3 regions of the Micromonospora sp. L5 genome follow, and region 1 is predicted to be linked to each of the others. Evidence: riboswitches for the same ligand, from Rfam matches in the RefSeq annotation. Region 1 holds a riboswitch; each other region holds the start of a gene.
The links. A riboswitch is a leader RNA that binds a small molecule or an ion and turns the genes downstream of it on or off. The one in region 1 is predicted to bind cobalamin.
Positions count from the first base shown of each region.

Region 2: it holds a riboswitch for cobalamin, as region 1 does, so the genes downstream of both, ML5_RS22320 (peptidase) here and ML5_RS21450 (CbtB-domain containing protein) in region 1, are expected to answer to the same signal.
Region 3: it holds a riboswitch for cobalamin, as region 1 does, so the genes downstream of both, ML5_RS28660 (acyl-CoA thioesterase) here and ML5_RS21450 (CbtB-domain containing protein) in region 1, are expected to answer to the same signal.

Region 1 is NC_014815.1:4,567,866-4,577,363, forward strand. It holds gene ML5_RS21415 (ABC transporter substrate-binding protein) at 1-930, shown strand, start outside; gene ML5_RS21420 (iron ABC transporter permease) at 957-1,994, shown strand; gene ML5_RS21425 (ABC transporter ATP-binding protein) at 1,994-2,752, shown strand; gene ML5_RS32920 (hypothetical protein) at 2,986-3,393, shown strand; partial or broken gene ML5_RS32925 (cobyric acid synthase CobQ) at 3,351-3,545, shown strand; gene ML5_RS21440 (cobalt-precorrin-6A reductase) at 3,677-4,405, shown strand; gene ML5_RS21445 (CbtA family protein) at 4,428-5,210, opposite strand; gene ML5_RS21450 (CbtB-domain containing protein) at 5,322-5,531, opposite strand; adenosylcobalamin (AdoCbl) riboswitch at 5,530-5,670, opposite strand; gene cobA (uroporphyrinogen-III C-methyltransferase) at 5,670-6,692, opposite strand; gene ML5_RS21460 (cobyrinate a,c-diamide synthase) at 6,706-8,067, opposite strand; gene cobO (cob(I)yrinic acid a,c-diamide adenosyltransferase) at 8,061-8,675, opposite strand; gene ML5_RS21470 (magnesium chelatase subunit D family protein) at 8,675-9,498, opposite strand, start outside.
Region 2 is NC_014815.1:4,765,365-4,775,456, forward strand. It holds gene ML5_RS22290 (alkane 1-monooxygenase) at 1-1,106, shown strand, start outside; gene ML5_RS22295 (polysaccharide pyruvyl transferase family protein) at 1,254-2,579, shown strand; gene ML5_RS22300 (tetratricopeptide repeat protein) at 2,881-4,584, shown strand; gene ML5_RS22305 (hypothetical protein) at 4,650-5,090, opposite strand; gene ML5_RS22310 (beta-1,3-glucanase family protein) at 5,261-6,853, shown strand; gene ML5_RS22315 (alkaline phosphatase PhoX) at 7,032-8,192, shown strand; cobalamin riboswitch at 8,322-8,458, shown strand; gene ML5_RS22320 (peptidase) at 8,557-9,600, shown strand; gene ML5_RS22325 (hypothetical protein) at 9,636-10,092, shown strand, end outside.
Region 3 is NC_014815.1:6,217,597-6,227,688, reverse strand. It holds gene ML5_RS28670 (PrsW family glutamic-type intramembrane protease) at 1-541, shown strand, start outside; gene ML5_RS28665 (LysE family translocator) at 629-1,252, opposite strand; gene ML5_RS28660 (acyl-CoA thioesterase) at 1,256-1,768, opposite strand; cobalamin riboswitch at 1,899-2,106, opposite strand; gene ML5_RS28655 (DM13 domain-containing protein) at 2,137-2,703, opposite strand; gene ML5_RS28650 (response regulator transcription factor) at 2,805-3,503, shown strand; gene ML5_RS28645 (sensor histidine kinase KdpD) at 3,512-4,528, shown strand; gene ML5_RS28640 (ABC-F family ATP-binding cassette domain-containing protein) at 4,538-6,175, opposite strand; gene ML5_RS28635 (hypothetical protein) at 6,293-8,443, opposite strand; gene ML5_RS28630 (thioesterase II family protein) at 8,525-9,289, shown strand; gene ML5_RS28625 (class I SAM-dependent methyltransferase) at 9,451-10,092, shown strand, end outside.

The DNA.
Region 1 (9,498 bases):
TGCGGCGCCGATGCCAAGCCTGCTGCCGCACCACCGGCGGTGTCCGCTGGACCGGTCGCGGTGACCAACTGCGGCACCCCGGTGACCATCGCGGCGCCACCGATGCGGGTCGTCACCATGAACCAGGCCGCCACGGAGATCATGCTGGCCCTGGGCCTGCAAGATCGGATGATCGGCACGGCCTACCTCGACGACGCGATCCTGCCCGCCTACGCGGACGCCTACGCTAAGATCCCGGTGCTGGCCAAGGAGTACCCGACCAAGGAGAAGCTGCTCGAGGCTGAACCCGATTTCGTGTACGCGTCGTACAACAGCGCGTTCGGTGACGAGGGGGTCGGTGACCGCGCCGACTGGCAGAAACTCGGCGTCGGCACCTACATCTCCCCTGCCGGGTGCCCGGCGCAGACCCGGCAGGCGAAGCTCGCCATCGGCGACGTGTTCACCGAGATCCGCGAGCTCGCGGCGATCTTCGGGGTGAGCGACCGCGGCGAGAAGCTGATCGCCGACCACGAGGGCCGCATCGCCACGGCCGCAGGCACCGCCCGCAACGTGAAGGTCATGTGGTGGGACGGCGGCAGCGACGCCCCGAGCGTCGGCGCCTGCTGCGGCGCCCCCAACATGATCATGTCGGCGGCCGGGGTCACCAACGCCTTCGCCGACCTCACCGGCAGCTGGGGCGACACAAGCTGGGAGACCGTCACCGACCGCAACCCCGAGGTCATCGTGCTCGTCGACGCGAGCTGGGATCCCGCCGCGCAGAAGAAGACCTTCCTCGCCGGGCACCGCACCCTCAAGGACCTGCCCGCGGTCAAACAGCAGTGGTACGTGGTGATCCCGTTCTCGTCAACCACGGCCGGTGTCCGCAACGTCCTCGGCGTCGAAGCCCTCGCCCAGGGCATCGCCGCGCTGCCGTCCGGGGCCCCGAGCTGACCGCCGTCACCACCCGGCCCGCCCCGGTGCGCACCCACCGCCCGGTGCGGGCGGTCGGCCTGGCCGCGCTCGTGCTGGCTCTGGTCGCCGGTCTGGTGCTGTCGGTGGCCGTCGCGGTCACCATCGGCCCGGCCGACCTGACTGTCGGGACGGTGTGGACGGTCGTCGCCGGCCACCTGGGACTCGCGAACTCGGACGTGCCGCTGCTGCGCGACCACATCGTCTGGGACCTACGTTTGCCCCGGGTTCTCGGCGCCGCCACGGTGGGGGCGGGCCTGGCCGCGGCCGGTGCGGTCATGCAGACCGTCACCCGCAATCCCCTGGCGGACCCGTACCTGCTCGGGGTCTCCTCAGGGGCGTCGCTGGGCGCGGTCCTGGTGGTCGTGGCCGGCATCGGTAGTGGCGTAGCCGCGCTGACCGGCGGCGCCTTCCTCGGCGCCCTTGTCGCGTTCCTGCTGGTCGTGGGCCTGGCCGGGAGGTTCGGGGCATTGTCGCCGACGCGCGTGGTGCTGACCGGGGTCGCGGTGGGACAACTGTGCGCGGCACTGACCTCTTTCGTGATCATCTGGGTGGCCGACCCGCACGCCACGCAGAGCATCACGTTCTGGCTGTCCGGGTCGATGGCCCGCGCCGACTGGACGGCCCTGGGCTGGGCGGTACCGGTGCTGGTCGTGGTGCTGGCGGTGGTCGGCTGGCACGCCCGTACCCTCAACGCCTTCGCCTTCGGTGAGGAGGCCGCCGCGAGCCTCGGCGTCGAGGTGAACCGGCTGCGGTGGCTGCTGCTGGTCGGCACCGCCCTGCTGACCGCCGTGCTGGTCGCGGTCAGCGGCGCGATCGGGTTCGTCGGGCTGATCCTCCCGCACGCCGCCCGCCTGATCACCGGACCGGACCACCGGCGGCTGCTACCGGTCGCCGTGCTCGCCGGCGCCATCTTCCTGACCTGGGTCGACACCGCCGCCCGCACCGTCTTCGAACCGCGTGAGCTGCCGGTCGGGGTGCTGACGGCACTGGTCGGGGTGCCGGCGTTCTTCCTGATCCTGCGCCGCCGGGAGGTACGCGGCTGATGCTTCAGATCTCCGACGTGTCGTGGGCGGTGCCCGCCGCCCGCATCCTCGACCACGTCACCGGCACCGTCCCGGCGGGCAGCCTGGTCGGGCTGCTCGGCCCGAACGGCTCCGGCAAGACCACCCTGCTGCGGGCCGTCGCCGCCCTGGTGCGCCCGGATACCGGCAACATCACACTCGCAGGCGACGACGTGACTCGGCTGCGGCGCCTTGCCCTGGCCCGGCGCATCGCGTTGCTGGCCCAGCACGCCGAGACCGACCTCGACCTGACCGTCCGCGACGTGGTCCTGCTCGGCCGCATCCCGCACCGCCGGACCCGCTGGTCCGACACCGGCTGCGACCATGCCGCCGCGGTCGAGGCACTGGGCCGGGTCGACCTGGCCGGGTTCGCCGACCGTAAGTGGCAGACCCTGTCCGGTGGGGAACGCCAGCGCGTCCAGCTCGCCCGCGCGCTGGCCCAGGAGCCGGAACTGCTGCTGCTCGACGAACCCACCAACCACCTCGACATCGGCCACCAGCTTCAGCTGCTGCACCTGGTCCGCCGATCGCAGGTCACCGCCCTCGCCGCGCTGCACGACCTCAACCTGGCCGTCATGTTCTGCGACACCGTCGTCGTGCTGCACCACGGCCGGGTCGTCGCCGCGGGACCACCCGCACGGGTGCTCACCCCGGCGCTGCTCGCCGACGTGTACGGCGTCGACGCAGACGTGCGGGTTCACGACGGGCGGACCGTCATTGAGTTCCGGCCGCCGTCATGACCCGGCACGTGCTGCCGGTGCCCGGTCGGTCACCCACCACGCTGGCCACGACACGATCCACCAGCTCGCCGAGCAGATGGCCGCGCGTCTGGGCGTATTCGTGCACAGGTGTTTCCTCGACGGCGCGAAACCGTTTGCTGCACGCGGCGCTCGACGCGGCCACCGGTTCACTGGTCGGACGTGACCCGGCGGTTCGACGCGCCCCGCGCCGGCAACCCGATTATCCTGGCACGATGACCGAGGCCGGCGCTGGGCCGGCGTTCCTCGCGGCGCAGCAGGCGGCGGGAGTCATTGCGGCCAGACACCGCGGTGACTTCGCCGGCGCCGAGGAACTGCTGGGCGCCATCGGCGACGAGACCGTGCGCACCCGGGTTTCATGCTGCTCGCCGAACTCGCCCTTGGCCCTGGTCCAGTCACAGACAGGGCAGAGCATGGACGAACTCGTCCATGAGGTCACGTTGCTGATGGCCGAAGTGGTGGGCAGCGTCGGACACCAGCCCGGGCTGGACCTCGCCCACGCCGAGCCCGGCGGTCCGGCGGATGGACAGCAGGCGATACTGGGGCGGTGGAAGGACAGGCTCGCCGAACCGGGCGGCTCATGGTGGCGGGCACGACGTCGGACGCGGGCAAGAGCCGGGTGACGACCGCGTTGTGCCGGGCGTTCGCACGGCGCGGTGTTCGGGTCGCTCCGTTCAAGGCACGGAACATGGCGAACAATTCGATGGCGTGTGCGGGTGGGGCGGAGATCGGCCATGCTCAGTGGGTGCAGGCGCTGGCGGCGGGCGCAGAGCCGGCCCGGCAGGCCCGGCTGGATCTGCTCGCCGACCTGGCGGAGAAACACCTGGAGGTCGACGCGCTGCTGAACCTAGCCGAGCGGGGCGCTCCCGCGGCGCCGGTGATCGGACCCTACGCGTGAGGATTCTCGTGCTCGGTGGGACGGGCGAGGCCCGCGCGCTGGCGGCCTCGCTCGTCGACGACGGTGCCGTGGTCGTGACCTCACTGGCGGGGCGGGTCGCGCGTCCCCGGCTGCCGGTGGGGCAGGTCCGCGTCGGTGGCTTCGGCGGGATCGCAGGACTGGCCGCGTACCTGGCGGAGACCCGGGTGCGTGCCGTGGTCGACGCGACGCACCCGTTCGCGGAGAAGATCAGCGCCAACGCGGCGGCGGCGTGCCCGGCCGCCGGGGTTCCCCTGCTCCGTTTGGAACGGCCCGGCTGGGCCGCTCGCCCCGAGGCGTCGGCCTGGTACTGGGCCGGTGACCACAGTGAAGCTGCCCGGGTGGCGGCCGGTCTGGGCGACCGGCCGTTCCTCACCGTCGGACGGCAGTCGCTGGCGCACTTCGTCGAACCGTTGCGCCGGCACGCGTGCCTGGTTCGCGTGGTGGACGAGCCCGACATCGTTCTGCCGGTGTCGTGGAAGCTGCTGCGCAGCCGCGGTCCCTACACCCTCGCGCACGAGCGGGAGGTGATGGCGGGCACGGACGTTCTAGTTACCAAGGACTCCGGCGGTGACCACACGGTCGCGAAGCTGGAGGTCGCCGCCGAGCGGGCGATGCCGGTCGTGATCGTGCGCCGCGCCGGGCCGCCGGCCGGAGTGCCGCTGGTCCGTGACGTGGACGCCGCCCTGGCGTGGGTGCGGGCGTTGCCCGCACCCTGACGCGAGGTTCAGCCGGGAAGGTTCAGAGCGTGGCCGCCAGCTCCTGGCGGCGCAGCCGCTCGGCGGCACGGTCCGCGTCGCGTCCGACCAGACCGGTCAGCACTGCACCCAGGACCGCCCAAGTCGCGGCCAGGGTCGTGATCGACGAGATGCGGAAGTACCAGAGTGTGTCGGCCGGGAAACCGCCGACCTCGTTGACCGTCGGCAGTAGAGCCCCGGCGACCACGACGACCACGAGATAGGCGCCGGCACCGGCCAGCACCGCCGAGTATGCGCCCAGCTGGGGCAGCAGACGCCGGGCCAGGACCACGGCGCCGATCGCGGCGGCCAGGCTCAGTGCCCAGAACCCGAAGTACAGCGCGGTCCGCTCGTTGATCGTGTCACCGGAGCCGACCGCCGGTGGTGTGGCGGGGTACTTGAGGAACGGCACGAGGGCGGTGGCGACGAAACCGACGGCGGCGACCACCGCGGTGCTGGCCCGTGCGGACAGGGAGCCCAGACGCCCGGCGGCGAAGGCGGCAGCGAGCGCGGTCGCTCCACCGAGGACGATGCCCACCAGGATGGTGCCCAGTGCCAGGCCCCCGGTGGACTGGGTGCCACGCGAGACCTCGGCCTCCTCCTCAGCGTGGCTGTGAGACTGCTCGGCGGTGGCATTGTCGTGCGGGTGCTCGGCGGCACCGGCTTCCTCCAGGGCGATGGCTGCATCGACCTGGGGTTCGGCGACGACGTAGGAGACGAGGAAGGCCGCGAAACCGGCGATGAGCCCGGCCAGCAGCCCGTGAACGAGAAAAGTGCGAGGGGTCATCAAGGGTCCGTTCGAGAGCCGGCCGCGGGCATCACGAAACGCCCGCAGCGCCGGTGACGAGGAAAGACGAAAACTCCGGCCGGGCCGGGCGAACTGCCGCGTGGCGTGGTGTCAGTGGCAGGGGAAGCCCAGCACGTGCCGTGCGTCGTGCGTCAGCTCGTGGATGAAGGTGCCCTCGAAGACGGAGAAAGCTCCCTGCTCGGCGCCCACGAAATACAGGACGACGGCGGTGACCAGCGCGAAGAACAGCGCCCAGGGGGCGAGCGCGCGAACGGGGATGGTGGGAAGAACGGCCGGAATGGCCGTGGTCGCCTGAGGCATGACACTCCTTGGGATGCTGCGTCCCGTCGATGGGTGGTCGACCTGGCTGGAGGGTCTGGCTTCGCCGCGAGCGGCGTCACAGTAGCGCGACTGCGCCGGATTCACACCGGCTTCCTTCAGCAGGGTGGCACGACCATATCAGGTATCGGAGCAACGCGACGCTGTCGCGACTGCCTGCACGGCGGCCGGTCCGAGGGCGACGACGTGGCCGATCACCGTTACGGCGGGCGCGCCGATGCCGGCCTCGGCGGTGTCGGCGACGACGTCGGCGAGGGTACTGCGCAGCACCCGCTGGCCGGCCGAGGCGGCGTCCGCGACGACGGCGCAGGGTGTGTTCCGGTCGAGACCAGCGGCGACGAGCGCGTCGGCGATGGCCGCGAGGTTGCGCATGCCCATCAGCACCACGAGGGTGGTGCCGGTGCGGGCGAGGGCGGCGTAGTCGATCGACGAGTCGGGATGGCCGGGCGGTACGTGGCCGGAGATGACGGTGAAGCCTTGCACGAGTCCGCGGTGGGTGACCGGGATGCCGGCCAGCTCCGGGGCCGCGATGCTGGAGGTCACGCCGGGTATCACGGTGGTGGGGACGCCGGCTTCGGCGCACGCGGTGACTTCCTCGAAGCCGCGGCCGAAGACGTACGAGTCGCCGCCCTTGAACCGCACAACGTGCCGTCCGGCGCGGGCGTGCTCGACGAGCAGCGCGTTGATCTGTTCCTGGCTCGTGCTCCGCCCGTACGGGATCTTGGTGACGTCGATGATCTCGGCGTCCGGGCGCGCCCACTTCAGGGCCTCCCACGGGGCGAGCCGGTCGGTGAGGATCACGTCGGCCTGCTTGACGGCCGCGCGTCCGGCGACGGTGACCAGCCCCGGATCGCCCGGGCCGGCGCCGACCAGCGTGACGTGTCCGGCCGTTCGGACCGCTGCCGCCGACCCGGCCTCCGAGGGTGCGACGGTACGCAGCACGACGTCGAACCGGCTCTCGTCGACCGGGGTGGTGACCCAGGTCAGGCGCCCGCGGAGGGCGAGGTCCTCCAGCGCGGCGCACACGGCCGGCGCGGCGACGGTGACCAGGGCCCGCTTGTGCAGCAGCGCACTGACCGTGACGGCGGCGGGTGCGCTCCCGTCGAGGACGAGCACGCTACGGCCGGTAAGGTTCAGCTGCATGTGACGGTGATTCCTAACGTGCTGAGGAGACAGCCGTCCGGTGTACGGCCTCGGTGAACGACTGGGCCAGATGCGGGTGCCCAGCCCAATGCACGTGCAGATAGGACGCGCTGAGGCTGGGGGAGGCGAATCCGGCATTGCGGCCCTCGATGCGCCAGGCGGGGTGCTCGCCGTGACCGGGTGTGACGGTGGTGCGGTGGAATTCGTGGCCGGTGGCAGCGGTTCCCCGCTCGCCGAGCAGCTGGTCCGAGCCGAGTCCGGCACGGTGGTACGCGAGGGTGAGGCGCGGCGTCATGACTGCTTCGGCGTCGAGCGCCCCGACCATGGGATGGCCGTCGACGGAGCGGCACAGATACAGCAGGCCGGCGCACTCGGCGACGGTGGGGACGCCGTCGAGGACGGCCTGGCGCAGTTCGTGGCGCAGCGTCGTGTTGGCGCTCAGCGTGGACGCGTGTACCTCGGGGAACCCCCCACCGAGGTACAACCCGCGTGTCCCGGCGGGAAGCCGCTGGTCGCGGGCCGGGTCGAACGGAACGACGGTGCAGCCCGCCGCCTGCAGCAGCTCGGTCGTCTCGGCGTACCGGAAGGTGAAGGCACGCCCGGCCGCGACCGCAACCACCGGTGATCCGGCGCCCAGCCGCCGGACGTGCGCGGCGGGATCCCATGGCTGGGCGTCCAGATCGGGTGCGGTGCGTGCCACCTGCAGCACCGCATCGAGGTCCACGTGGCGGGCGATCTGCTCGGCCAGCACGTCCAGGGCGGCGGCGGCCTCCTCACGTTCGGCTGCCGGCACGAGCCCGAGGTGGCGCGACGGGGCGCTGACACCCTGGTCGCGGTGCAGGATCCCGAGCACCGGTACGCCGGTGGATTCCACCGCCCGGGCCGCCTCGGCGGCGTGGCGGGCGGACCCGGCTTTGTTGAGCACGACACCCGCGACGGTGACGCCGGCCTCGAACGTGCCCATTCCGTGCACGACGGCCCCTACGCTGCGCGAGGTGTGCGAGACGTCCACGACCAGCAGGATCGGGGTGGCGGTCAGGGCCGCGAGGTGCGCGGTAGAGGCGAAACCGTCGCCGCCGATGCGGCCGTCGAACAGGCCCATGACCCCTTCGACGATGGCGATGTCCGCGTCGCGTGCGCCGTGCAGCAGCAGCGGGATCACGAGTGAGGGGTCGGTCAGGTGCGGGTCGAGGTTGCGGCCGGGGCGTCCGGTGGCCAGCGCGTGGTAGCCGGGGTCGATGTAGTCGGGCCCCACCTTGTGCCCCGACACGGTGTGCCCGCGCGCGGCCAGCGCGGCCATGAGCCCGGTCGCGACCGTGGTCTTGCCGTGGCCGGAGGCCGGCGCCGCGACGATCAGCCGCGGAAGGCTCACCATTCGATGCCTCGTTGGCCCTTCTGGCCGACGTCCATCGGGTGCTTGACGTGCTGCATCTCGGTCACCAGATCGGCTGCCTCGATCAGCCGGTGGTCGGCCCGGCGCCCGGTGACGATCACGTGCTGACGGCCGGGACGGTGGACCAGTGTCTCCACGACGTCGCCGACGTCGACCCAGCCCCACTGCATCGGATAGGTGAACTCGTCCAGGATGTAGAGCTGGTGCCGTTCCGCCTGGATACGGCGCTTCACCTCCGCCCAGCCCTCGGCGGCGTCCGCGGCGTGGTCCGCCTCGGTGCCGCTCTTACGGCTCCAGGACCATCCGGAGCCCATTTTGTGCCACTCGACTGGCCCGCCTTCGCCGGTCTGCTCGTGCAGCAGCCCGAGCCTCTCCAGGACGGTCTGCTCCCCGATGCGCCACTTGGCCGACTTCACGAACTGGAACACCCCGATGTCCCAGCCCTGGTTCCAAGCGCGCATCGCCATACCGAAGGCGGCGGTCGACTTGCCCTTGCCGTTTCCGGTGTGGACCATCAGCAGCGGCCGGTTGCGCCGCTGGCGGGTGGTGCTGCCGTCGTCCGGGACGGTGAGCGGCTTACCCTGCGGCATCAGGCCACCCCCGCCCGCGGAGCGGTCGCCGTGCGAACGACCCCGGTGAGCCCGTCGGCGGTCACTTCACCGAGCGGCACGTGCTCGGCCCTCAGATGAGTGGCAAGCCGGGCGGCGAGGCCGAGCCGGAATCGTCCGGTCTCGCAGTCCACGACGACGACCTGGACACCGCTGGTGGCGAGCGCGGCGGCGGCGCGGTGGGCACGACCCAGCGGGTCCGGGCCGGAGGTGGCGCGGCCGTCGGTCACCACGACGAGCAGGGGCCGGCGGGACGGGTCGCGCAGCGCCTCCCGGCGCAGCACCTCCCCACTGCGTTCCAGGCCCTCCGCGAGCGGGGTCCGGCCACCGGCCGGTAGGTCGGCCAGGCGGCGGGAGGCGACGTCGACCGAGCCGGTCGGTGGCAGGACGACCTCGGCGGTGTGCCGGCGGAACGTCACCAGTGCGACCTTGTCCCGGCGGCGGTAGGCGTCCAGCAGCAGCGACAGCACAGCGGTCTTGACCTGCTCCATGCGGCGGCGGGCCGCCATCGAACCGGACGCGTCCACGCACAGCAGCACGAGGTTCGACTCGCGCCCGACGGTCTCGGCCCGGCGCAGGTCGCCGGGCACGAGCGCGAGGCCGCGACCGCCGGTCAAGCCACCCCGGGAATGCTGATGCGGCGCCGCCGCGGTGATGGTGCCCGGCAGGTGCAGCCGGCCGTCGCCGGACGTGCGCCGCCGCTGCCCGGCGACACGGCCCTGCGGTGTTCGTGCCCGGGACCGCCGGCCGGCCTGACCGTCGCCGGTTCCTTTCACGACCAGCAAGCGGGCACGTGCGGGCTCGC
Region 2 (10,092 bases), 200 kb from region 1:
TGCCGTTTCTGGCGTACGCGTTGTGGCAGGCCGGCGCCGGACCCGCTGCCTGGTGGCTCACCCCGGCGGTGGTCTTCGGACTCATCCCGATCATCGACGTGCTGCTCGGTGACGACGGAGAGAACCCGCCCGACGACATCGCCCGGCGGTTGCAGGAGGTCCGTTACTACCGCTGGATCACGTTCCTGTTCCTGCCGGTGCAGTACGCCGCCCTGCTGCTCGGAGCATGGGTCTGGACGCGTGGCGGCCTCGGTGCCGCCGGTGCCGCCGGCCTGGTCGCCACCATCGGAATCGTCAACGGACTGGCCATCAACACCGCACACGAGCTCGGCCACAAGCGCGAAACGGTCGAGCGGTGGTTGTCGAAGATCGCCCTCGCGCCCACCGGGTACGGCCACTTCTACGTCGAGCACAACCGCGGGCACCATGTCCGTGTCGCCACACCGGAGGACCCGGCCAGCGCCAGGCTGGGGGAGAGCTTCTACTCGTTCTGGCCGCGTACGGTCTGGGGCAGCCTCATCTCGGCGTGGCGGCTGGAGATCGGCCGCTTCCGGCTGCGGCACAGGAGCCCGTGGACGCTGCGTAACAACCTGCTCAACGCCGGGCTCATGACCGTCGCGCTCTTCGCCCTGCTGATCGCTGTGTTCGGCTGGCGGCTCGTGCCCTTCCTGTTCCTGCAGGCGATCGTCGGCCTCTCGCTGCTGGAAGCGGTCAACTACCTCGAGCACTACGGATTGTGCCGTCGGCGCACCGCCACCGGCCGCTTCGAGAAGGTCGACCCACGGCACAGCTGGAACAGCGACCGCGTCGTCACCAACGTGTTCCTCTTTCAACTGCAACGCCACAGCGACCACCACGCCAACCCGCTGCGCCGCTACCAGACGCTGCGCAGCTTCGACGTCTCGCCGCGACTGCCCGGAGGCTACGCCTCGATGGTGATGCTGGCTCTCGTCCCGCCGCTGTGGTACCGGGTGATGAACCCACGGGTTCTGGCGCACCACGGCGGCGACCTGAACCTCGCCAATCGCAACCCCCGCGCCGAGGCCCGACTGCGTCGCCGCTACGGCCGGCCCGCAGCGGACACCACAGCGGTCCACGCCGCCTGACCCGACCCGGTGTAGGTCTGACGGCACCTCTCCGTGTCAGGGCGTAGGATTTCGGTTCCTGCACGGAACGGGGCCGTGCCCGGCCGGTCGCGCCGCTTCGGCCTCGCCGGGCGCCGTGGCGTCCGGGACGAAGGGTGGACACCCCGGATGCACCAGCGGATCCTGCTGCGAGCCCGCAAGGGCCCGTTCGACGTCGTCACCGCCGAGGAGACCTACGAGCGGGACTGGATCGGCAAGAACAGCGGCAACCTGGTCTTCAGCCACGCCGCGCACAAGCTGCTGTCCACCTCGACGGCGGAGATCACCCCGTCGCGGTTCCGGACGGACCCGCGCGATGCCGACGAGATCAACGAGAAGTACGACGTCTTCGTGATCCCGCTGGCGAACGCGTTCCGCCACGACTACGTGAACCGGTTGACGTCGATGACCCGGCTGATCGAGCGGCTCAAGATCCCGGTGGTGGTGCTCGGGGTCGGGGCGCAGACCGACGTGGACGGCGACCGGGAGTACCTGCGTCCGATCGACGAGCCGGTGAAGGCGTTCTGCCGGGCGGTGCTGGACCGATCGCACAGCATCGGCGTACGCGGCGAGATCAGCGAGAACTACCTGCGGACGCTGGGCTTCTCCGCCGTCGAGCAGATCGGCTGTCCGTCGATGTTCCTGCACGGCGACAGCCTCCGGGTCGAGAAGGCGAAGGCGACCCTGGACACCGAGGATCGGCTCGCGTTCGTCATCTCGCCGTACGTCCGCGCGTTGGCCCCGATCGTCCAGCACCACCACCAGCGCTACCCGAATCTGCGCTACGTGGCGCAGGGCCTGTACACCCTCGGCACCCTGCTCTACGGCGACGCACCGAAGTTGCGCGGCAAGACCGACGACATGCCGATCCACACCTCACACCCGCTCTTCGTCGAGGACAAGGTGCGGATGTTCATGGACCCGTGGCCCTGGATGGAGTATCTCTCCGGATTCGACTTCGCCTTCGGCACCCGGATCCACGGCACCATCACGGCGCTGATCTCCGGCACTCCCGGGTATCTCCTCGCACACGACTCGCGCACCCTGGAACTGGCCCGCTACTTCGACATCCCGCACCGGTTGATGCGCGACGTGCCGGCCGACGTCGACGCCGCCCGACTCTACGAGGAAGCCGACTACACGGCCCTGAACGAGGGCCACAAGGAGCGCTTCGCGCGGATCACCGCGTTCCTCGCCAAGCACGACCTCGGCCTGTCGTTCGCCGACGGGGACAGCGCCACCCGCTTCGACGAGCAGGTCCGCCGAACCGTCTACCCGCCGGCGGTCCGGCCGGCCTCCGCCTACACGGCCGAGGAACTGCTGACGCGCATCCAATGGCTGCGGGACGAGAACCGGACGCTGCAGCAGAAGCTCACGGCACGCCGCGCGCAGCCACTGCGCGACCAGGTCAAGCAAGCGGTGGGCCGCCGGGTCCGCCGGATGCTGTCGCGCTGACCGTCGTACGCCTGCTCGGCAGCGGAATGGCCGGCGCCGCGACGGCGGCGTTCGGCGTGGCGGTGCGATCAGCCCGCCGCGAATCGCGAGAACCCTTCTTATTTCCATCGACCGGCATTACGCTCTGGGCCAGCCCTGAGGTGCATCACATCGGAGGTTCCTATGAGGACGATGACCATCCGTCGCACGACTGCACTCCGCCTGGTGTCCGGCGCACGCCGCCTGTGGATCGAGTGGTGCTGGTAACTGCCGGCCCGGCGGGCGCTCCCGGGCGCCCGCCCCTGCGGCGGTGGGCCCTGCGGTGACGGACGGGGCGGAGCGCTACGACTGCCACCGCGACCACGGGCCGTACGCCGGGGTCTCGGCCTTCCTCGGCCGGGTCGCCGCCGACCGGCCCCGCCTGGCGGCCCGGCACGCGGTCGAACTGCACGCGATCGCCCCCCAGCTCGACCCGGCGGCCCGGCCGGCCGCCGAGGAGGAGCCGATCCGCTTCCACCCCGCCCGCCGTACCGCCTGCCTGGCCTACGGCGCGGCGGAACTCGTGGCGGCCTGGGCCGGCACGCTCCGGCGGCCCGTCACCGTCCGGTTCGATCACGTCGCCGGCGCCGACGAGACGACAGCCGAACTGCTGGACGCGCTGGCCCGCCGGCTCGGGCCGGCCCCGGTGCGCCTCGACCTGCGCGACGACGGTGCCCCCGATCCGGCGCCCGACGAGCGCACCCCGCAGGCGCTGCGACGGGCCCTGGGCGACAGCCTGGCCCGCGGCTACTACCACCACGCGGCCCGGGTCGCCCGGCGCGGGCGGGCGGCGGTCACCCCCGACGGCGACCTGCGGCACTGGTGGGCGTTCACCACCGGCCTGGCCACCGCCCTGGCGGCCCTGAACCGGGCCGCCGAGGCGCTCGACCTCTACGACGAGGCGCGGGCCGTCACCGACGACCCGAAGATCACTATGTCGGCGGCGTACGCCACCGCCATGCTGCACGCCCGGCACCTGCCGGCGGCCGACCAGGACCCGGCGCTGGCCCGGCACTGGCTGGAGGTGGCGCTGCGCCTCGCCGCCGAACTGGCCGACCCACGCCGGCGGCTGCTGTCGACGGTCTTCTACGAGCAGGGCCTGGCGCTGCTGGACAGCCGGGCCGGCCGGCCCGACCGCGCGCTGCGGCTCGTCGACGACGGGCTGACCCGGCTGACGGCCGCGCTCGGCCCCGGCGAACGCCCGCAGGACCTGGCCCGGCTGCGCCACAACCGGGCGCAGGTTCACCTCGCGCTGGGCGACCCGGCGCGGGCGCTGGCCGATCTGGACACCGTGATCGCCCACGACCCCGACAACTGCGAGTACTACGTGGACCGCGCCGCCCTCCACCGGGCGGCGGGCCGGACCCGAGCCGCGATCAGGGACTACGACGCCGCCATCCGGCTGGGACCGCATCTGCCCGAGGCGTACTACAACCGGGCCGTGCTCCAGCAGGAGCGGGGCCGCCCCGAGCGGGCTCGCGCCGACCTGGAGCGGGTGCTCGCCATCGAACCGGGGCACCTCGACGCCCGGATCGCCCTGGTCAACCTGCACGTGGAGCGCGGCGCGCTGGATGCCGCCGAGGCGGGTGCGCGGGCCGGGCTGGCCGGCGCTCCGCAGGAGCCCGCGCTGCTGTGCACCCTGGGCCTGGTCCTCGCCGAGCGCGGCCGGCCCGCCGAGGCCGACGAACTGCTCACCCGGGCCCTGAACGGGGACCCCGAACTGGTGGAGGCGTGGACGAACCGGGCGGCCACCCGGTTCGAGCGCGGCGACGTGGCCGCCGCGCTCGCCGACCTGGACCGGGCGGTGGCGCTGTCGGAGGCCCCCGTGCCGCGCTACAACCGGGGTACGGCCCTGGCCCGGCTGGGCCGGTGGGACGAGGCGGCCCGCGACTTCGCCCAGGCGCTCGCCCAGCCCGGCCTGGACCGGGCCCTGCGCCGGGATCTGCGCGCGGAACTCACCAGGTGCCGCCGGGCGCTGGCCGTCTGACCCGGCCCGGCCGGGGAGCCGGCGCTCATCGTGCGCCGGTCCCGGTCCGGGGGAGGGGAGCGGGTTCAGCAGCCCTGGCGGCGGCTGTAGATCTGGTGGCGCTCACCGGCCCATCCGATGTAGCCGACCGCCTCGACGCAGTAGTTCGCCGTACCGGTGACGGCGACCGGGCCGGCGTAATAGCTGAAGTCACCGGAATTGGTGTCCGCGCCGCCCGACCGGGTGCAGTGCGCGCCCTCGCCCGACCGCTCCGCGCAGCGGTAGATCTGCACGAAGGTGGGCGCCGACCTCCCGTACGCCGCGCCGCGGTGGTAGAAGCAGGCGCTGTTGGTGCCCCCGTTGCTGCTGTTGTAGTAGATCACCAGTTCACCGAGCCCGGACGACTGCACCTGGCTGTAGGTGATGGTCCCCGAGCAGGAGCCGGCCGCCTGGGCGGCGGGGGCGCCGACAGTCAGGCCCGCCGCGACGGTCACCAGCGCCGTCAGCGCCGAAAGCATGCGTTTCATGTACCTACCTACCCAATCCACAGTCGACTGTTCCGTAGTGGATCTTAATCAACCGGTGACCTTCGCCGTGACCCTGGTCCATAGGCAGCCACCTATTGACAAACAATATTAACAATTGGACCCTCTGAGAGAGCGCTCTCCCGTCCCCCCGTCTCCCGCGAGGTGTCCCCATGCGTCTCCGAAGAAGGCTGCTCGCCGCCGCGTCCGCCCTGCTCGCCGGGCTCACCGGCGCCGTCGTCGCCACGCCCGCCCAGGCGGTCGGACCGGCGTTGCTGCCGGTCACCGTCACCAACACCACCGGCCGCAGCGACCCGGTCCACCTCTACGTCATCGGCGTCCAGCTGTCCTCCGGCCGACTCGGCTACGTCACCTCCGGCGGCACCTTCGTACCGTGGACCGGCGGGCAGCTCCCGCCGTCGCCCGCGCCGGACGTCTCCATACCGGGCCCCGGCAACGGCGGCAGCACCACGATCCAGTTCCCCCGCGGCTTCTCCGGCCGGGCCTACTTCTCCCTCGGGCAGAAGCTCAAGTTCTTCCTCACCCCGGACGGACTGGTGCAGCCCGCGCCCTGGGCGGCCGGTGACGCGAACCGCGACATCCTCTTCGACTGGAGCGAGTTCACCTACAACGACTCCGGGCTGTGGCTCAACAGCTCCCAGGTCGACATGTTCGCGATCCCGCACGCGGTCACCGTGACCGGCGCCAACGGCGTCACCAAGCGCACCGGCGACGTGGTGGCCAACGGACGCAACGCGGTCATCGACGGGATCCGGGCGCAGCCGGGCTGGGCCGGCACCGTCCACACCCGCTCCGACGGGACCGTCCTGCGCGTCCTGGCTCCGGGCAAGGCGGCCGGGGCCGGCCTGCTCAGCACCACGTACCTGGACTCGTACATCGCGTCCGCGTGGAACGCGTACACCACGAAGACCCTGACCGTGGCGCCCTTCGCCGACCAGCCGGCCATCCGGTACTACGGCCGCACCTCGGGCAACACCATGACCTTCACCAACGGCAGCGGCCAGGTCGTCGCCTCCTTCAACCGGCCCTCCTCGGCCAGCGTCTGGGGCTGCGACGGCGACCTGCCCGCGCCGAACGACCAGGTGGTCGGCCCGATCTCGCGTACGCTCTGCGCCGCCCTCAACCGAGGCACGCTCGGCACCGTCGACACCCAGCCCAGCACGAACGCCGCCGACTTCTACCGCAGCAACCCCACCAACCAGTACGCCCGCCTGATCCACGCCAACATGACCGACGGCCGGGCGTACGCGTTCGCCTTCGACGACGTCGGCGGATTCGAGTCGCTGGTGCACGACGGCGATCCCCGTTCGGCCGGACTGATCCTCAGCCCGTTCACCGGCGGTGGCGGCGGCACCCCGACCACCGGGGTGCCAGTGGTCAGCAACTGGAACAACAAGTGCATCGACGTGCCGAGCTCCAACTTCGTCGACCGCGCGCCGTTGCAGATGTGGAACTGCAACAACACCAACGCGCAGAAGTGGACGTTCAGCGGCACGGCGCTCAAGAGCCAGAACAACAAGTGCATGGACATCGACGCCGGGTCCACCGCGAACGGGGCGGCGGTGCAGCTCTACACCTGCAACGGCACCGGCGCCCAGCAGTTCACCCTGAACGCGGCCGGAGACCTGGTCAACCTCCAGGCCGGCAAGTGCGTCGACATCAAGGACTGGAACGGCAACGACGGCGCGAGGCTCCAGCTCTGGGACTGCGGGGGCACGGCCAACCAGAAGTGGCGCAAGGGCTGACCAGCCATGCGAACGGTGGCGGGGGCCGACCGCGAGTCGCTCCCGTCACCGGCAGGCGACGGACGAGACGGCCGGTGACACGACGCCGCGCACCGAGGCGTCCATCGACGTTCATCCAACAGATCGATGTGCGTAAGCTCCGCCCGGTCAGATCTGGGGAACCTACCGAGGAGGTTCCATGGATCGTCGAGCAATGCTGCGGGCCACTGTCGTCGGTGCGGGCGCTGTCGCGCTGCCGTTCACCGCGTGGTCGGCGGCGTACGGAGCCCCGGCGCAGAACGCGGCGGGCCCCTACGGTGGGCTCCAGCCCGCCGACGCCAACGGCATCCAGTTGCCGGCCGGCTTCACCAGCTCGATCGTCGCACGATCCCGTCGGACGGTGCCGGGGACGTCGTACACCTGGCACGACGCTCCGGACGGTGGCGCCGTGTTCCCGAACGGCACCGGCTGGATCTACGTGTCGAACTCCGAGGTGTCAGCCGGTGCGGGCGGCGGTGCCTCACGCCTCGTCTTCGACTCCAGCGGCACCGTGGTCGGGGCGTCGCGGATCCTCTCCGGCACCAACAACAACTGCGCCGGGGGCAAGACACCGTGGAACACCTGGCTCTCCTGCGAGGAGGTGTCCCTGGGCCGGGTCTTCGAGACGTACCCCCTCGGCGGGACCGCCGTGGCGCGTCCCGCGCTGGGCCGGTTCAAGCACGAGGCGGCCGCGGCCGACCCGGTCCGCCGGGTCGTCTACCTGACCGAGGACGAGACCGACGGCAAGTTCTACCGGTTCGTGCCGACCACCTGGGGCGACCTCTCCGCCGGAACCCTCCAGGTCTTCCGCGCCGGTACGGCGACCTCCGGCACGTTCACCTGGGCCACGGTGCCCGACCCGGACGGCTCGCCCACCCCGACCCGGCAGCAGGTGTCCGGCGCGAAGACGTTCAACGGCGGCGAGGGCTGTCACTACGCGGATGACACCGTCTGGTTCACCACGAAGGGCGACAACCGCGTGTGGCAGGTCAACCTGGCCGCCGGCACGTACGAGCTCGCCTACGACGACAACCTGGTCAGTCCGGGCACCCCTCCGCTGACCGGGGTCGACAACATCACCGGGTCCACTGCCGGTGACCTGTACGTCGCGGAGGACGGCGGGAACATGGAGATCTGCATGATCACGCCCGACGACAAGATCTCGGTCTTCCTGCGGATCACCGGACAGAGCGGTTCGGAGATCACCGGGCCGGCGTTCACCCCGGCGGGGGACCGGCTGTACTTCTCGTCGCAACGCGGCACGACCGGCTCGTCCTCCGGCGGCATCACCTACTGCGTCACCGGGCCGTTCCGCCGATGACCGGCTCCCGGCCCCGCTGACAGTGACCACGCGGTGGAGGACGCCCGGTCTTCACCGGGCGTCCTGCCGGCCGTCACGGCACGTGTCCGGTTCCTGGCGCATTGACATCGGTGCTCCGGCCACAGCAGACTGTCGCGACAACTGAACCACCGCGTGTACGTGCGGGGGAAGACCGGTCGAAATCCGGCGCTGGCCCGCAACGGTAGGCCGCCCAGAGAGATCTGCGGCGGCGAGCCCGAATACCCGTCGTACGCGTGTATCCGCTCCCCACCCGTCGTGGCCCACGGGTCGGAGTCCCGGTCGACGCGGCGTTGCCGCGGTCGTCCGGGCTTTCGACGACCGCCGGGCCGGAAAGGCGCTTCCGATGGTCGTCCGCCGAAGCCGGCACCGCCTGCTCGCGCTCCTCTGCGGCGTACTCGCCGCTCTCACCCTCACCACACCCGCCGTCGCCGCCCCCGAGCGCGCCGCCCTCACCCGCCCGGAGGCCGCCGGCGGCTGGCTCGCCCGGCAACTCGTCGACGGCGAACGCTTCGAGGCGGTCTTCGACGGTGTCGCGTACCCCGACCAGGGGCTGACCCTCGACGCCGTGTTCGCCTTCGCCGCCACCGGCGTCGCCGACGACCACGGCGCCGACGCGCTGGCCTGGGTCGCCCGGCCGGACATCCGCGACGGCTACCTCGGCGACGGCGCCTCCGAGGCGTACGCGGGTGCGACCGCCAAGCTCGCCCTCGCCGTGCAGGTGCGCGGCGGCGACCCGGCCGACGTCGGCGGGGTGGACCTGATCGCCCGGCTGCGCTCGCTCCAGACGCCGGCCGGCAGGTTCAGCGACCGGTCCGCGTACGGCGACTACAGCAACGCGTTCAGCCAATCCTTCGCGCTGCTGGCGCTGGACCGTACGGCGGGCGGAGCGCCACCGGCGGCGGCCGCCTGGCTGGCCGGCACCCGGTGCCCGGACGGCGGCTACCCGCTGCTGCCCGCGCAACCGGTCTGCACGTCCGACGTGGACGCCACCGCGCTCGCGGCACAGGCGCTGCGCGCCGCGGACCGTCCGGCCGACGCCGCCGCCGGGCTGCGCTGGCTGGTGTCCGTTCAGCGTGCCGACGGCGGCTTCGCCAACGCGGGCGGCACGCCGAACGCCAACAGCACCGGCCTCGCCGCGCAGGCCCTGCGCGACGGCCACCGGCTGCCGGCCTGGGCGCGGGCCCGGGCATTCCTCGCCGGACTCCAGGTCGGCTGCGCCGGGGCGCCGGCCGACAGGGGCGCTGTCGACTTCGACGGCGGCGGCTTCGATCCGGCCACCGCACCCCGGGCGACCGCCCAGGCCGTCCTCGGTCTCACCGGGATCGGGTACGCCCGTCTGTCCGCCGCCGGCGCCGACCCCGGCGCACCGGCACTCGCCTGCCCGTGAACCCCTTCGCCGCGCACCCGATCACAGGAGGATCCGTGTTCCGTCATCGTTCCACAGTCCGCACCTGGCTGGCCGGCCTGCTGGCCGCCGTCGTGGCCGGCGTCGCGCTGACCGCAGTCGAGCCCGCGCCCCGGGCGGCGCACGCCGCCGCCTGCACCGGCACCTCGGGAGTCACTGTGGTCGTCGACTTCGCCGCGCTCGGCGGCGGCGTCCAGGTCGCCTGTGCGCCGGGCGATCCGGCCACCGGCCTGGCCGCGCTCCAGGCCGCCGGCTTCACAGTCACCGGCACCGCCCGCTGGGGCCTGGCCTTCGTCTGCCGGATCAACGGCAAGCCCACCGCCGCGACCGAGCCGTGCGTCAACACCCCGCCGGCCACGGCGTACTGGTCGTACTGGCATGCGTCCAGCGGCGGCTCCTGGTCCTACAGCACGTCGGGGGCGGCCGGCTACAACCCCGCGCCGGGCAGTGTCGAGGGCTGGTCCTTCGGCGCCG
Region 3 (10,092 bases), 1.7 Mb from region 1:
GCTCGTCGGCCTGGCCGAGGAGACCGCCAAACTGATCGTGCCGGCCGGCATCCTGCTGCTGTGGCGGCGGCACCCGTCCCCGGCGCAGGGCCTGGTGATCGGCGTGGCCTCCGGCACCGGGTTCGCCGCGCTGGAGACCATGGGCTACGCGTTCGCCGCGTTCGTCGGGTCGGAGGGCAACCTCGGCGCGGTCGAGCGGACGCTGCTGGTACGCGGTCTCACCGCGCCCGCCGCGCACCTGGCCTGGACCGGGCTGACCGCCGCCGCGCTGTTCACGTTCGCCGCCGCGCCCGGCGGCCGGAAGCTGGCGGCGTTCCTGCTCACCTTCGCCGCCGCCGTCACGCTGCACACCTGCTGGGACACGTTCGGCACCCAGCCCGCGTACGTGTTCATCGGCGCCGTGTCGCTGGGCTGGGTGCTGCTGCGCCTGCACCTGGACCGCGAGCGGCCGCCCGCGTCCGGGACGCCGGCGGAGCCGAACCGGGACCGGCCTCATGATCATCGCCAGTTCGCCGAGGTGGCGGGGTCGGAGCACTTCTGATGCCGCCACTTCGGCGTGATGGAGTCGATCAACCGGCCCGGGCATTGCCGACGCCCCACCGCGCTCCGCCACTCGCCCCGGTACGCCTCAGCCGGCGGCCAGCCGGACGCCGAGCGCGACGAAGGCGACAGCGCAGAGCCGGTCGACGCGCCGTGACCAGCGGCTGTCGCCCCACCGCCTGGCGAACCGCCCGGCGCCCACCCCGAGCGCCAGGTCCACGGCGAGCTGCACCGCGACGAACAGCACGCCGAGCAGCACCAGCTGCGCCGCCACCGGGCCCGCCTCGGGCCGGACGAACTGCGGCAGGAACGCCACACTGAACAGGATCATCTTCGGGTTGAGCAGGTTCGTCAGCAGCCCGCGCCGGAACGCCCGCCCGGCACCGCCGTCCGGCCGGTCCGCCGGGGCGCCGGGCCGGCCCGTGCCGCGCAGCGCCCGCAGGCCCAGCACGATGAGGTACGCCGCACCGGCCCACCGGATCGCGGTGAACAGCACCGGGGACGCGGCGATCAGCGTGGCGAGCCCGGCCACCACGGCGGCGACGTGCACCGCCTCCCCGGCGGCGACCCCGAGCGCGGCCACCGCGCCCGCCCGTGGGCCGTACCGGGTGGCGTTGGCGAGCACGAACATCATGTCCGGCCCCGGGGTGAGCATGAGCACCACGATGGCGGCCAGGTAACCCGCGAGCGTGGCCGCCGACAGTCCGAGCACCGGTCAGCCCTCCCCGGCGCCGTCGAGCAGCGCCCGGCGCAGCGCCAGCCGGTGTTCGCGCCGGATCTGCGCCTCCCGGTAGCGCCGCCGGTCGCCGTCGGTCTCGGCGTGCAACGGCGGCACCGGCCGGGGCTGCCCGTCGTTGTCCACCGCCACCATCACCAGGTGCGCGGTCGCCACGTCCACCGGCGGCACCGCGCGGTCCCACCGGTCCGCGCTGACCTTCACCGCCACCTCCATCGAGCTGCGGCCGGCCCAGGTGATCCGGGCGTCCACGTGGACCACGTCCCCGACGCGTACCGCCCGAAGGAACGCGGTCTCGTCGATGGCGGCGGTGACGGCCGGGCCGTCGGAGTGGCGGGCGGCGACCACACCGGCGACCGAGTCGATCAGGTTGAGGATGCGCCCGCCGTGGACCGTGCCCGTCAGGTTGGTGTGGTGCTGGTCCATGATCTGCGACAGGGTCAGGTGCGAGGCCGACGGTGGTCGGCCGGTGAGCGTGATGGTGTCGGGCACTGTGCGGTTCCGTCCTCGCAGAAGCGGACCGCCGACCGGCCGGGGTGTGCACGTCGAGGACACGCCGACGGCCCTGCGTACGACGTGTCACCCGCCCGACCCACCCGCGAGGTCGACGGCGGCGCGCACCGGTGGTACGCGCGACGCGGGCAGGTCTTCGGACTCGCGGGCGTGACACGAGGTCGCCTACTGGCCGTCGCTTCCCATGCCGTGGCCCAGTGCTGTTGACGGCTGTCGTTCCCACTCACCGCTGCGGGGCAGTCCCGGATTCCCACCGGGTTCCCTCTTACGACACCCGGCCGTCGCCGACCGGGTGAACCAGCGCTTCCCGCAGCGTAGACCAGCGTCCGAGGCCGGCGGCACAGGCGTCAGGCCGGCGCCGATCCCGTCACAGCGGCAAGCGGCGCCGCGCCGAACGACACCGCGAACCGCTTGCACCAGATCGACACGCTGCGCAGACCGTCCAGGTCCACCGACGCCGGGATGTCGTACGCCTGGTCGCCGATGTTGCCCTTGAGCCGGCCCAGCTCGACCCAGCGGCCGTCGTCGAACACCTGCCAGCCGGCCCGGCCGGGCAGCACCTTCCGGTCGGTGAGCCACACCCGCAGGTCGGGTCCGTCGGAGGTGTCCAGTCCGCGCAGGAGCAGCTGGCGGCGGCCGTCGGCGAGACGGACGAGCTGCGCCCGGCCGGACGTGTCGTGCTCGTGGGTGACGAAGTCACCGGCGGCGAGCACCACGTCGGCGGGCGCCGCGCCGGTCGGCGACGAGCCGGTCGTGCCGGCCGGCGCCGGTGAGGGCTCCGCCACAGTGGGCAGCGTCTCGCGTACCTCGCGGTCGGTCACCAGCCGCCACGGCTGGAACAGGTACAGGCTCACCCCGAGGCCGGTGACGGCCACGACGGCCAGCACCGACGACACCACACGTCTTCTGCCCATGCTCCGACGGTAGGCGCGTAGCCGGCGGAAAGATCTTTCCGTCCGCTTACGGGTCGACCGCGGGCCGCCGCACCGGGACGCCGATGGGTAGCGTCTGGCCCATGGGGCGCTACGTGCTCGTCGTCGACGACGACCGGACGGTGAGCGACGTCGTCCGGCGCTACCTCGAACAGGACGGCTGCCGGGTCCGGTTGTCCTTCGACGGGCCGGACGCGCTCGCCGCGGCCGAGGAGGAGCCGCCCGACCTGGTGGTCCTCGACCTGATGATGCCGGGTCTCGACGGCATCGAGGTGTGCCGGCGGCTGCGGCGCCGGCTGCCCGGCCTGCCCGTCGTCATGCTCACCGCGCTCGGGGACGAGGCCGACCGGGTCGCCGGGCTGGAGGTCGGCGCGGACGACTACGTGACCAAGCCGTTCTCGCCCCGTGAACTCGTGCTGCGCATCCGGTCGGTGCTGCGGCGCGCGGCCCCGCAGGACCGGGGACCGACAGGGGTGCTGCGCGACGGCGACCTCACCGCGGACACCGACCGGCGCGTCGCCGAGCGCGGCGGGCAGCCGCTGTCGCTGACCGTACGGGAGTTCGACCTGCTCGCGTTCCTGCTCGCGAACCCGGGACGCGCCTGGTCGCGGGCCGAGCTGCTGGACCGCGTGTGGGGCTGGCGGTTCGGCGACCAGTCCACAGTCACCGTCCACGTCCGGCGGCTGCGGGAGAAGATCGAGGACCGCCCGGCGCAGCCGCGCCGCATCGTCACCGTGTGGGGCGTCGGTTACCGGTACGAGCCGTCGGCGGCGTCCCGGTGAACGAACTGATGGTCATCGGGCTCTACGCCCTGCTCGCCGGCGCTGCGGTCGGCGCGCTCGGCGTCGGCGCGCTGCGGCTGGTGCGCCACCGGTCGATCCTCGCGCACATCGCGGTGCTGCTCGCGGTCACCATCGCCTCGGTGACGGCCGGCGTCACCGCCGTCGCCCAGGCCATGTTCCTGTCCGCGCACGACCTCCAGGTCGTCCTCGTCACGGTCGCGGCGTCCGCGGCGCTCAGCCTGGCCGTCGGGGTGGTGTTCGCCCGCCGCCTCGCCCAGGCGGCGGTCTGGGCCGACCAGGCCCGGCAGCGGGAACGGCAGCTGGAGGCCGGCCGCCGCGAGCTGGTCGCGTGGGTCTCCCACGACCTGCGTACGCCGCTGGCCGGGCTGCGGGCGATGGCGGAGGCGCTGGAGGACCGGGTGGTCGACGAGCCAGCGGCGGTGGCCGAGTACCACCGCCGGATCCGGGTCGAGACGGACCGGATGACGCGCCTGGTCGACGACCTGTTCGAGCTGTCGCGGATCACCGCCGGAGCGTTGCGGCCCGCGCTGTCCCCGGTGCCGCTCGGCGACGTGGTCTCCGACGCGATCGCCGCCACCGCGCCGCTGGCCGCCGACCGGCGGGTCCGGGTGCTCGCCCCGGAGACCGGCTGGCCGACCGTCCGGGCCGCCGAGGCCGAACTCGCCCGCGTCGTGACGAACCTGCTGGTCAACTCGGTGCGGTACACGCCACCGGACGGCACTGTCCGCATCGACGCCGGACGGGACGACGCCGACGCGTGGCTCGCCGTCTCCGACACCTGCGGCGGCATCCCGGAGGCGGACCTGCCCCGGGTGTTCGACGTGGCGTTCCGGGGCACCCGGGCCCGTACTCCCGCACCGGCCGGCGCCGACGAGGCGGCACCGGCCGGCGGCGGGCTGGGTCTGGCGATCGTGCGCGGACTGGTCGAGGCGCACGGCGGGCGGGTGCACGCGCACAACGTGACCGGCGGGTGCCGGTTCGTGGTCCGCCTGCCGGCGGTCTGACCGGGCCGGTCAGCCGGCGTCCGGGGGACCGGTCTCCACCAGGCGTCCGTCCGCCAGGCGCAGCCAGCGGCCCACGTCGATCGCGGCGAGGAACCGCTCGTCGTGGCTGACCACCAGCAGCGCGCCCCGGTAGGCGTGCAGCGCGCTCTCCAACTGCCCGACGCTGACCAGGTCGAGGTTGTTCGTCGGCTCGTCGAGCAGCAGGAGCTGCGGGGCCGGTTCGGCGCCCAGCACGCACGCGAGCGTGGCGCGCAGCCGCTCCCCGCCGGAGAGCACCCCGACCGGAAGATGCGCGCGCGGGCCGCGGAACAGGAAGCGGGCGAGCAGGTTCATCCGCTGCGCGTCAGGGGCCTGCGGCGCGAACGCGGCCAGGTTCTCCGCCACGGTACGGTCCAGGTCCAGCAGGTCCAGCCGCTGCGACAGGTACGCGATCCGGCCGTCCGCGCGGGTGATCCGGCCGCTCTCCGGCTCCAGATCGCCGTCGATCAGGCGCAGCAGCGTCGACTTGCCCGCGCCGTTGTCGCCGAGCAGGGCGATCCGCTCCGGACCGCGGATCGTCAGGTCGACACCGTCGGCGGCGAACAGCGACCGCTCACCGTGCCGGACCCGGACCCGTTCGGCGGTCAGCAGCGTGCGTCCGGCCGGGACGGTGGTGGCGGGCAGCTCCACCGTGATCGTCTTCTCGTTGCGCAGCGCCCGCTCGGCCTCGTCCAGCCGTGCCCGGGCGTCGTCGACCCGCCCGGAGTGCATCTCGTTCGCCTTGCCCGCCGCCACCTGCGCGTCCCGCTTCAAGCCGCCGGCGACGATCCTCGCCAGACCCGCGTTCTTCAGGTTCCGGGCGGCGTTGCCGGCTCGCCGGGCCGCCCGTTCGCGGGCCTCCTGCAACTCCCGCTTCTCCCGCTTGAGGTCCTGTTCGGCGCTGCGGACGTTCTTCTCCGCCACCTCCTGCGCGGCCCGCACGGCCGCCTCGTACGAGGTGAAGTCGCCGCCGTGGAAGCGCATCTCACCGCGGTCGAGTTCGGCGATGCGGTCCATCCGGTCCAGCAGCGCCCGGTCGTGACTGACCAGCAGCAGACAGCCGTGCCACTGTTCCAGCACGTCGTAGAGCCGGTGCCGGGCGCCCAGGTCGAGGTTGTTCGTCGGCTCGTCCAGCAGCAGCACGTCGGGCTGCTTGAGCAGTTGCGCCGCCAGGCCGAGGGAGACCACCTGCCCACCGCTGAGCGTGCCCAGGCGCCTGTCGAAGGCGAGGTCGCCGAGGCCGAGCCGGTCGAGTTGCGCGCGCGTGCGTTCCTCGATGTCCCAATCGGCGCCGATGGTGGTGAAGTGCCTCTCGTCGGCGTCGCCGGCCTCGATGGCGTGCAGCGCCGCGATCAGCGGGGCGATCTCCAGAACCTCGGCCACGGTGAGGTCGGCGGCCAGCGGCAGGCTCTGCGGTAGGTAGCCCAGCACGCCGTCGACGGTCACCGACCCGGCGGCCGGGCGGTACTCGCCGGCGATCAGCTTGAGCAGCGTGCTCTTGCCGGCGCCGTTCGGCGCGACCAGTCCGGTCCGGCCGCCGCCGAGGGTGAAGGAGAGGTTCTGGAAGACCGGGGTGTCGTCCGGCCAGGAGAAGGTCAGGTTCGAGCAGACGACGAAGGAATCGGACATCAGGAAGACGACCTCAAGATGAGGGCGGGCGGACCTCAGCCGCCCGGCGGGGGACACGGTCTCGGGGTACGACGGAACGACCACGGCGCTCGCCTGCGGTCGGTCACATGTCCGGTCTCACCCGGAGATGTCGTCGTCACCCGCCATGTCTGGTCTCCCTGCCTGCCTGATCGCCACTGGATCACTCCGGTCCACCGTAGCACCGGCGGTGGTCGCCAGGCGGTCCTGCAGACGGGCGTGCCGGAACTGGTAGACCGGCCCCACCGTACGCAGCACCGACCGGCGGTGCGCGTCGTCGAGGAACCGGAGCAGCCGCAGCGGCGCCACCCCGGTACGGCGCAGCTCGACCATGACGAGCAGGGCGCGCCAGGTCTGCGAGGACGTCACGCCGAGCAGGAAGCCGCCGACGATGCCACAGGCGATGCCACCTTCCGCCGACCCGGCGAGCCGCCCCACCAGGCCACCCAGGACACCGAGCACGGACCCGAGCCAGAGGCCGCCGCCCACCGCGGACCACAGGTCCCGCCGCCAGGACAGCCGCGACGACACCGGGTCGTCCTCGCCCGCCGAGCCGGCCATCGCCAGGTACAGGCCCAGGGAGAGGCAACCGAGAAAACCGGCCGCGGTGAAGGCGAGGAAGACCGGGAAGGCCCGGCCGGACCCGATGCCTGTGACATCGGCGCACGCGGCGACGAGGAGCCCGAAGAAGCCCAGGAACAACGCACCGGTGAGCCCGGCGCCGAGCACGCTCTCCATCCGCTGACGGCTGACCACCCGGCTCCATCTGATCCGGCGGAGCCGCAGCGGACGCCGGCCGATCAGCACGTCCCGGGACAGCTTGGCGGTGAACGTGAGCACCAGCCCGAACGCCAGCCCGGCCAGGACGCCGAACGCCGGCCCGGCGAGCAACCCCGCGCTCAGTCCGGCGCCGAGACCGGTGACGAGCACCGTCGTGACCGCGTACAGGTCCCAGGAGGTGAACGACGCCAGGTGCCACCACACCAGATCGCGGCTGCCCGCCAGGTTCATCAGGTGGGCGAGGTGACCGAGCCAGCGCGCCGCCTGCGCAGCCGTGTAGCGCGGCTCCGGCACGCCGGGCTGGACGGCGTACGCCGCGGGAAGCACCCGGTCGAGCAGGGCGTCCTCCACCGCCTCCCGGCTGTGGTAGCTGTCGAGCAGCTCCGCGGCATCGTCGTCGGTGGTCACCGTGTCCCGGAACAGGCTCAGCATCAGCGGGCTGCGCAGCGCCTGCGCGACGGGACTCTCAGGCCGGTCGCGCACCTCGTCCACCAGCCGCTGCCACCCCGGCGGCAACGGCTGGGTCCGGCTCCGGGTGACGTACGCGGCGATGTCCGCGCCGGTCAGCGGCTCCAGCTCCAGGGCGGCGGCGCCGGAGAGGTGCCGGGCGGCGGCCACCGCCTCCACCAGCTCGCGGCTGCGGGTCGTCACCACCAGCCGGAACGTGGTCTGGACGTCGAGCGCGCGCAGGGCGACCGGTCGCAGGTCCGGCGGCAGTTCGTCCAGCCCGTCCAGGAAGAGCGCCACGTGCCCGCCCGTGACGAGCCGGCGGGCCGGTTCGAGCCCGCCGAGGACATCGTGATCGGCGGCCAGCCGGGCGGCCAGCCAGTCGGCGACCAGTTGCCGGCGCGGATCCCAGCCGGACACGGTCAGCAGCACCGGCACGGGTACCCGTGCGCGTTCCTGCTCCGGCAGGCGCTGCCGGTGCTCCAGCGCGTCGATCAGCAGCAGGACGACCGCTGCCGACTTGCCCGCCCCGGGCCGGCCGAGCAGCAGGAGGCGGCCGGAGCCCAGGCCCGCGTACACCCGGAACAGGTCGTGCAGGTCGCCGTGGGCGAGGTCGGCCGCCCGCACCGGCGGGACGGCCGGCAGGGGCGGGAACCGGACCAGGTCGCCCTCGGTCGCGGCGGCGTCCACCGGCCCGGTGACCGGCCGGTCCGACCACCGCCAGTGGACCCGGATCGGAACCGGCGCCCACAGCCCGCGCTCGGTCGCCGCGCGGCTCCACTGCGCGAGGACGGCGGCGGCCAGCTCGTCGGCCGCCCGCTGCGCCTCGGGGCCGGGACGGCGTGCGCCCCGGTGGTTGCGCCGCCACAGCCAGCCCAGGATCGGCCCGCCGGCCGCCAGGACGGCGAGGATCGACTGCAGCAGGGTGAGCTGCCGGTCGGTGGCGTTCGGCAGCCAGGCGACCGACGCGCCGAGCCCGGCCGCGACGAGCATCGCCAGCACCGACCAGACCCCCCGTCGCATCCCGGTAGTGTGCCAGCCGGCCGGCTGTCCACACAGGCCCGTCCGTCGAGCCGGGAGTGATCCGGCCCTATGCTCCTGGCCATGTCCCAGGTGAGTGCGAGCCGCTGGTTCGGGCCGGCCGGTTCCCCGGCCGGCGACGCCCAGGTGTTCGTCTTCCCGTACGCCGGTGGTGTCGCCGCCTCCTTCGCGCAGTGGCGGGAACTGGCCGCGCCGGAGCTGTCGGTGCAGGTCGCGCTGATGCCGGGCCGGGGCGCCCGGCTGCACGAGCCACCCGTGGACGACCTCGCGGAGCTGGTGGACGCGCTGGCGACAGCCGTCGTCGAGCGGGCGTCCGGGCCGTTCCTGCTGTTCGGCCACAGCCTGGGGGCGCTCGTGGCGTTCGAGGTGACGCGGGAGCTGCGCCGTCGCGGCGCGCCCGCGCCGCTGGCGTTGCTGGTCGGCGGCGCGGAGGCGCCGCAGACCCGGCTGGTACGGCGGCGCGTGCACGACCTCGACGACGCCGGTCTGATCGAGGCGTTGCGCGACTTCGGGGCCACGCCGGCCGCGCTGCTGGCCGACCGCGACCTGATGGAGCTGATCCTGCCCGGGGTACGCGCCGACTTCGCGCTGTCCGAGCGGTACGCCTACCGTCCGGAGCCGCCGCTGGAGGTGCCGGTGCACGTGCTGCTCGGCGACGGGGACGAGCACGTGGACCGGGACCGGGCCGCGGGGTGGGCCCGGGAATGTGTCACCGAGCCGCGATGGCACGTGTTTCCCGCCGGGCATTTCTTCCTTACCGACCATCTGCCGGAAATCATCGACCTAATGCGACACATCGTCGCCAGTCACACCCCTGTGGCGGAATAGGCGACAAAGAACGGGTAAGGACTCGTACCCGTACCGGACCTTCCACAATGTCCGGTATTCGACCTGGTGAACGGCCGAGAAGCGGTGTTAAAGTTCGCCATCCGTTCGCCGAAGGGACGTCGCTGACGAGGCGGCATACTGTCGCGTGCGCCGAGGTGTTCATGAGCCGGCCGTACCTTCCGTCCCTGGTCCTGCGCGATTACCTGCACACCGTGGCGACCCTTCACCCGCAACTGCGCGAGCTGCTCGACTTCGGGCGTCCCGGCGCCGACGAGGCCCTGGCGGAACTGGCCGGCACGGTCAGCGAGTTCGACACCGACTCCACCGGCCGGGGCGATTCCTACCGCCGGGCGCAGCGGGACACGCTCGTCCGCTGGACCGGCATGCGGCGGCTGCTGGACCTCGCCACCCCGGACGCCGCCGCCCCGGTCACGCTCATCCTCGACGTGCTCGGCGGCGACGGCACAGTGGCCCGCGCCGCGAGCAGCCAGTCCGCCTGCTTTGAGTCCAAACTGGCGTTCATCACCGGGGACCTGTCCGGCCACATGGTCGACAAGGCACTGGCCCACGGCCTGCCCGCCGTCCGCCAGGCCGCGCACTTCCTGTTCCTGCGCGACGCCGGCGTGGACGCGGTGCTGCTGGCGTACGGCACGCACCACATCCCGGCGGCCCGGCGGCCGCAGGCGGTGGCGGAGGCGGCCCGGGTGGTCCGCCCCGGCGGCCGGATCGTGCTGCACGACTTCGACGAGTCCAGCCCGATGGCCGGGTTCTTCGGCGAGGTGGTGCACCCGCACGCCGCCGGC